2 regions of the Pseudomonas sp. LRF_L74 genome follow, and region 1 is predicted to be linked to the other one. Evidence: riboswitches for the same ligand, from Rfam matches in the RefSeq annotation. Region 1 holds a riboswitch; the other holds the start of a gene.
What was found. A riboswitch is a leader RNA that binds a small molecule or an ion and turns the genes downstream of it on or off. The one in region 1 is predicted to bind manganese.

Region 1 (3,764 bases):
GGTGCGTCGTGCGTCTTGCTGTTCGGCTTTCCCGACGGGCCGTTCTCGCGTCCCCGCAACCTGATCGGCGGGCATCTGATTTCCTCCACCGTCGGCCTGGCGTGCCTGCATCTGCTGGGTGGCGATTGGTATTTCATGGCACTGGCCGGTGCGCTCGCGGCGATGCTGATGATCGCCAGCGACACCGTGCATCCGCCAGCCGGCAGCAACCCGGTGATCATCTTCCTGGCGCAGCCAGGCTGGGATTTCCTGCTGTTGCCGACCCTGGCGGGCGCGTTGGTCCTGCTGGTGGTCAGTTGGGGCTATCGCAAAGCCAGGCGTTGAAAGCACCTGTCACGGTCAGGACGCGACCGTGACAGGCATTCGCTTGGCGATTTCCGGCAAGAAACTATCCGCCCAGGCCTGCAGGTCGAGGCTGTCGAAGCTGCGCAAGGCGGCTTCGAGCAGGGGGCCCTGCACGGATTGGTCGCGCACGATCAGGCCGATGTCCCGTTGCAGGCCGGGAGACAGTGGACGGACGCATAACTGCCCGACGATATCCGCCTGACACAAGATGCTGTGCGGCAGGATGCTGTAGAAGCCTGCGTGGCGAATGTGCGCGCAGAGGGCTGTCAGCGAGTCGGTCTCTACCTGTGGACGGATAGTCAGGGCCTTGGTCGCGAACACGTCGTCGATGCCCCGGCGGCATTGCAGGTTGGTGGTCAGCATGCACAAGGGCAGGGCGCTGACCTGCTCCCAGGACACGGGTTCGGTCGAGTCGAACATCGTTTCACTGGCGGCGACCAGCACGTAGTGTTCGCGCAGCACCGTACTGGCGCTGTAGTTGGCCAGGCGCTGGTCGTCCATGTAGCTCAGGCCCAGGTCCAGTTCGAACTCGTTGATCTTGCGCAGGATCTCTTCGGCGGACAGCGTATGGATCTCATGGCGCATGCGCGGATAGCGGCCCAGGCAGCATTGGGTGAGCATCGGCACCAGTGGCAGCGCGGCCGGGATCACCCCCATGCGCAGCACGCCGACCGGGTCGTTCTCGTCGGCGCGGGCGTCCTGGCGCAGTCCTTCGCAATCGGCCAGCACGCGACGGGCCCAGGCCAGCACGCGCTCGCCGTCCTTGGTGAAGCCTTCGAAGCGTCGTCCACGCTGCACGATGACGATGCCCAATTCCTCCTCGATGCTGCGGATCGCCCCGGAAAGCGCCGGTTGGGAGACATGGCAGGCCGCGGCGGCACGGCCGAAGTGTTTTTCCTGGGCCAGGGCGACGAGGTAATTCAGTTGTCGGATGAACATGGCAGTGAACTCCAGGTTCGAGGCTTGGTGGCCGACACATCACGGCTGCCGCGCTCGGGCGACGCTGTTGTTGTTCTAGCGTGCCTGGAAGGTTGGCTCGGGCACAGGGGGCAGTATCGCTATATTCATATGCATATAGCGAGAGGTATCGAGTGGCTCTCGAGAGGATGGGGGATTTGCCTGGCGGCCCCGGGGAGCACAAATGAATGCTCCATCCAGGCCCGCCAACGGCGCTCAGGCCATCAGCCTGCGAGGTGTTCGTAGAGAATGGTGACGCCGACCAGCATCAGCACGATGCCGCCGATGATCTCGGCACGTTTGCCAACCATGGTGCCGAGTACGCGGCCGAGCATCACGCCGATGGTGACCATGGTCATGGTCGCCAGGCCGATGGCCAGGGCCGCGACGAAGATGTTTACGTCGACGAAGGCTAGGCCCACGCCGACTGCCAGGGCGTCGATGCTGGTGGCGAAGGCGGTGACGGCGAGCACCAGGAAGGAGTGCTGGTTGGGTTTTTCCTCTTCTTCGTCATCGTGCTTCACGCCGTTGTAGATCATGTGCAGGCCCAGGATGATCAACAGGGTGAAGGCGATCCAGTGGTCCCAGTTCTGCACGAAGCGGGACGCGACGTTACCGATACCCCAGCCGATCACTGGGGTTATGGCTTCGATCACGCCAAATATCAGGCCTGTTCGCAGCGCCTCGGTCAGCTTGGGTTTATGCAGGCTCGAACCTTTGCCGATGGCTGCCGCGAAGGCGTCCGTCGACATGGCCATGGCCAGGAAAAGAAGGGAAATCAGGCTCACGGGTTACTACCAGCCGGGCTATGAGTACAGCGACATACCCACGCGCCCGACTTTAGGCATGGATAGGTCGCTGGTCTCACCAACCGCGAGCGGTGTCCGTACCATGGCAACAAGCCAAGAATGTTGATACGAACGCTGCGCAAAGCATGCCGCAGCAGGTTACTCCCCAACGAAGGCGGGCATCATATCAAGGTGCTGTTGAAAAAGCATGACAAGGCTTACGACTTTTGGCCGTGCCGTGCGCCTCCTGCTTGACCATGCGCGCAGTCGAAGGCAGTGCGCACAGGCCATGAAATGAATGTGTGTTGCCCTGCCCTCGTCGCCTAGAATTCGCCGCCAAGCGGGTATTCGACCGCCACCCGGATCTGCTCGCCATCGAGTTCCGCCTGGGCGGTATTCGCCCGATGCAGGTTGTGCTGCACCGACAGGGCCAGGTTCTTGGCGACGCCGCTCTGCATCACGTAACGCGCCAGCAGGTCGCGCTCCCAATGCCTGCCGCCTTTGCCATAGCCCAGGTAGGCGTAGCCGCCGCTTGGATCGACATGCGTGCCATCGATGCCGCTGCCCCGTATGTATGCCGCCCTCAGGGTCAGGCCCGGTATGCCGAAGCGGGCCATGGCCAGGTCGTAGCGCACTTGCCAGGACTGTTCGTTGGGTGCGTTGAAGTCGGACATCTGCACCGAGTTGCCGATGAAGATCGCGCCACGGGTTACGTAGTCGAACGGTGTATCGCCGTCGACATGCTGGTAGATCAGGCTCAAGGCGTGCGGGCCATTGGCGTAGCGGCCCATCAGGCTCCAGGTGGTGTTGTCGATCTTGCCGGAGTAAGCCTTGCCGGTATTGGTGGTGCGATACAGGTTCAGGTCGAAGGACAGGTTCTGTGCGTCGTCCAGCGCTTGGCTGAAGGCGAGGTTCAGGTAGTGCTGGCGCCAGCTGGCCTCGTAGACCGAGGTGTAGAGACTGGCACTGAGGTTTTCGATGCCGCCGTACACCGCGCCAGCCAGGTCGAAATGCTTGCCTTGGCGGCCGTTAGAGTACGTCACCACGAAGCCGCGATCATGGCTGGAGGCGTTGCGGTCGGTGCTCTCGGTGAAGTGTCCGGCGACCAGCTTGAGCTCGTCGATCTCGTTGCTGGTGAGAAAAAAGCCGGTGGCGGTTTCTGGCAACAGGCGGCTGTCGGACGAACTGAACAGCGGCGTTTTCACCCGCTGTTCGCCGTAGCTGAGTACGGTCGAGGAGACGCGCAGCTTCAGCGCGGCGCCCGCGCGTGCATAGTCGTCTTTCGGCTCGCCCGCGTTGTCGAGGCTGAGCAGCCGTGCCTTGCCGGTGCGGCCGCCACCGCTGTCCAGCTTGAGACCGTAGTAGGCGTGGGCATCCACACCGACACCGACAGTGCCCTGGGTGAATCCCGATTGAAAGGTGCCCATCAGGCCGTAGGCCCATTCCTCGGCGTAGCCATTGTGCTCGCTGGCCGCTTTGTAGGTGTTGCGTGCCGAGCCGTTGCGCCCGCCGTTACGGTATTCGCGGTTGTCGTAGACGCTACGGTTGAGCAGGTTCCATGTGCCGTCTTCGAGGAATCCGTTGGCCTGCTCCTGGGCCGAACGGGCGACGGCCTCGGTGCACAGGGTCATGAGTGCTGGCAGTAAGGCCAGCCGGCCGAGCGTGTACATGGCG
Region 2 (3,764 bases), on a different contig from region 1:
GACTTTCCCATCGTCGAGCTGGAAGGCAAGACCCTCGGCCTGCTCGGCCATGGCGAACTCGGCAGCGCTGTCGCCAGGCTGGCCGAAGCCTTCGGCATGCGCGTGCTGCTCGGCGCCCTGCCCGGCCGGCCAGCTCGCGCGGATCGCATTGCCCTGGATGAATTGCTGCCACAGGTCGATGCCCTGACCCTGCATTGCCCGCTCAACGAGCACACCCGCAACCTGATCGGCGCCCGCCAGATCGCGGCGATGAAACCCAACGCGTTCCTGATCAACACCGCGCGTGGCGGCCTGGTCGACGAACAGGCACTGGCGGACGCCCTGCGCGCCGGCCATCTCGGCGGGGCCGCATTCGATGTGTTGAGCGAGGAGCCGCCGCGCAATGGCAACCCCTTGCTGGCCGCCGATATCCCACGCCTGATCATCACCCCGCACAATGCCTGGGGCAGCCGCGAAGCGCGCCAGCGCATCGTTGGCCAGTTGGCAGAAAACGCCCAGGCGTTCCTGGCCGGTGCACCGAAGCGGGTGGTCGGCTAACAGTCCGTTGAAAAACGTAGGCGAGGCAGTCAGTGCAACACCGATGGCGGCCCCGCAAAAACAGGCGAAAAACGGACTGGGCTCGCATTCGAGTTTACGCGCTGTAAATGAGCATTTTGATTGGACTCGCACACGAGCCTGTTTTTAACGCTGCAATGACAACGTAGGTAGTTTTTCAACGGCCTGCTAAGCTACGCGCCCTTTGAATACAAGGCCTGGCCATGGACCCTAGAAGCGAAGTACTGCTGCGCAACATCGAACTGTTCCAGGGCGAAGTGCTCCTGGCCGGTCTAGCGGCGGACGACCTCCTGGGGCAATTGCCCAACGCCCGTGGCTGGTCCTGGCACGCTGGCGAACAGGCGGCGATCGAGGCTCGTTTCGCCGGGCGCAGCCACTTCGGCACCGAAGCGCCGACAGGTTTCGCCAGTGCCGCTCTGTTTCTGTCCAAGTCTCGCGACCTGGCCGACTACCTGCTGCAATCCCTGGCTGCGCGACTGCCCGGCGGCGAGTTGTTCCTGGTTGGCGAAAAGCGTGGCGGCATCGAGCGGGCGGCCAGGCAACTGTCCGCCTTCGGCCGCCCACGCAAGCTGGATAGCGCACGCCACTGCCAACTCTGGGTCGTCACCGTGGAAAACGTACCTGCGGCACCGGTGCTGGAAAACCTGGCCAAGCGCTACAGCCTTGAACTGAACGACGGCCCGCTCGAGGTCATCAGCCTGCCGGGCGTGTTCAGCCATGGGCGCCTGGACCGTGGCAGCGAGCTACTGCTCGAACACCTCGGTGCGCTTCCTGCCGGGCACCTGCTGGACTTCGGCTGTGGGGCTGGCGTACTCGGATCGGCTCTCAAGCGCCGTTATCCGGGCAGCACCCTGACCCTGCTCGACGTCGATGCCTTCGCCGCCGCCAGCAGTCGCCTGACGCTTGCCGCCAATGCCCTCGAGGGCGACGTCATCTGTGCCGATGGCATCCACGCCGCCCCCGAAGGGCTGAGTGCGATCATCAGCAACCCGCCCTTCCACGACGGCGTACACACGGCTTACCAAGCGACCGAAGACCTGCTCAGCCACGCCGCTCGCCATCTGCGCCCCGGTGGCGAACTGCGCATAGTCGCCAACAGTTTTCTCAAGTACCCGCCGCTGATCGAACGGCACCTGGGCCCCTGCCAGGTGCTGGCCGAGGGCAGCGGCTTCCGTATCTATCGAGCCACGCGCAACTGAAATCGGCTTGCCCTGGCCGGCCGGCTTGGGCAAAATCCTGCCCGTCCTAGGGGAGTAGTCTCCCACGAGCGCCCTGCTCGTCCGGCACGCGTCAACATGCTTGGTCCACAGACCATGGTGCGTGCAACCCAAGTCAGCCTTCGGGCCTGCGGTTTGACAAGACCTATGACATGCAATGACCTGGTCCGGGGTGGGCAGGCCTGCGTGTCATGAGCGATCTGTCGTCCCGCCCCCTGGAAGCTCGATGCTGGAATCGCTGTTCATCCCCACCGCAGTGGTGGCCCTGGCCGAAATCGGTGACAAGACGCAATTGCTCGCCTTGCTCCTGGCCTGCCGCTTCCGACGCCCGTGGCCGATCATCGGCGGCATGCTCGCAGCGACCCTGGCCAATCATTTCGCAGCGGGCGCGATAGGTAGCTGGATCGCCGGCGTCCTCTCCGAAACGATGCTGAACTGGGCCCTGGCGGCCTGCTTCAGCGTGGTATCCCTGTGGACACTGGTGCCCGACAAGCTCAACGAAAACGGCTCCATGACCGGCCGCTATGGCCCGTTCCTGACCACCCTCGTCGCCTTCTTCCTGGCAGAGATGGGTGACAAGACGCAGATCGCCACAGTCATGCTGGCAGCTCAGTACCCACACTTCCTGATGGTGGTGATCGGCACCAGCCTGGGCATGCTGATCGCCAATGTCCCCGTGGTGCTGGCCGGCAACTTCGCCGCCGAACGGCTTCCCCTCGCCCTGATCCGCCGCATCGCCGCCCTGGCGTTCATGGTCCTGGCCGTCTATGCCGCCTGCCAGGCGCTGGGGATTGGCGGCCAGGAGGCACAAGCGGCCGATCCGGCCATAACGCAAAAGGCCGGCATCCTGGATGCCGGCCTTGTTCAAGACGAAGCGTCGTTTACGAGCGCTTGGCTTGCTCATACAGCGGCATGACCTTGGGAATCGCCGCCTGCAGCGAGGAGATACGGCTGTTCGACGATGGGTGCGTACTCATGAACTCCGGCGGGGCACCGCCGCCGGCCTTGCTCATCTTCTGCCACAGGCTGATCGCTGCGTTCGGGTTGTAGCCGGCACGGGCAGCCAACTCCAGGCCGATGATGTCCGCCTCGTTCTCGTTGGCCCGGCTGTTGGGCAGGGTCATCAGGTATTCCACGCCGACGTTGGCCAACTGCAGGTTGCTGTCGCCCAGGCCGAAAGCCGAGCCCAACTGGGTCGCGACCTGCACGCCTTGCGCCTTGGAATAGGCCTCACGACTGTGCTCGCGCAGGGCGTGGGCGATCTCATGGCCCATCACCGCGGCGATCTCGTCGTCGGTCAGTTTCAGTTGGTCGATCAACCCCTTGTAGAAGATGATCTTGCCGCCAGGACCGCAGTTGGCGTTCAACTCGTCGCTGTCGATCAGGTTCACTTCCCACTGCCACTGGGCCGCATCCGGACGAAACACCGAGGTCTGCGCGATCACCCGCTTGCCGATCGCCTGCAGACGCTTGGCGTCGCTGCTACTGGTATCCAGCACGCCTTTGTTCGAAGCCTGGCTCAGGGTCTCCTTGTAGGACTGCGCATAAGCCTGGTTGATCTCCGTACTCGACACCGGGAACAGGGTGTATTGCTTGCGATCGACACCAACCGCGCCGCCACTGGTGGTATCCATCGCCTGGCAGGACGCCAGGGAAATGCAGGCAGCCATGACGGCCAGACGAAACTTGCTATGCATGGGGCTCTCCGTTTCCAGACAAGACGCGCATGCTACGGCGACCTTTTGGGCGAGACAACACCCGCGCGACGGTCACGTGACGAAATACATACAGAGGGTTACAAGCTGTCTACATTTCACGCTGCGTTATGGGTAGGCCGCCTTGAGGCAGAAGCGGACGTTCGTGCGATGACCGTTATTACTCGGTGTATTTAGCCGTCATTCCCGCGAAGGCGGGAACCCAGAAGCGCCTTTTATTTGGGCTCCCGCCTTCGCGGGAGTGACGGTTAATAATCTTGAACGTCCGCAATTACCT

Region 2: it holds a riboswitch for manganese, as region 1 does, so the genes downstream of both, ACSZPK_RS10995 (TMEM165/GDT1 family protein) here and mntP (manganese efflux pump MntP) in region 1, are expected to answer to the same signal.

Annotation. Positions count from the first base shown of each region.
Region 1 is NZ_CBFFRH010000006.1:459,048-462,811, forward strand. Features, by position in the region: gene ACSZPK_RS17860 (HPP family protein) at 1-324, shown strand, start outside; gene ACSZPK_RS17865 (LysR family transcriptional regulator) at 340-1,284, opposite strand; gene mntP (manganese efflux pump MntP) at 1,527-2,090, opposite strand; yybP-ykoY riboswitch at 2,099-2,270, opposite strand; gene ACSZPK_RS17875 (OprD family porin) at 2,414-3,760, opposite strand.
Region 2 is NZ_CBFFRH010000003.1:514,912-518,675, forward strand. Features, by position in the region: gene ACSZPK_RS10985 (2-hydroxyacid dehydrogenase) at 1-537, shown strand, start outside; gene ACSZPK_RS10990 (methyltransferase) at 759-1,754, shown strand; yybP-ykoY riboswitch at 1,792-1,973, shown strand; partial or broken gene ACSZPK_RS10995 (TMEM165/GDT1 family protein) at 1,999-2,571, shown strand; gene ACSZPK_RS11000 (M48 family metallopeptidase) at 2,654-3,469, opposite strand.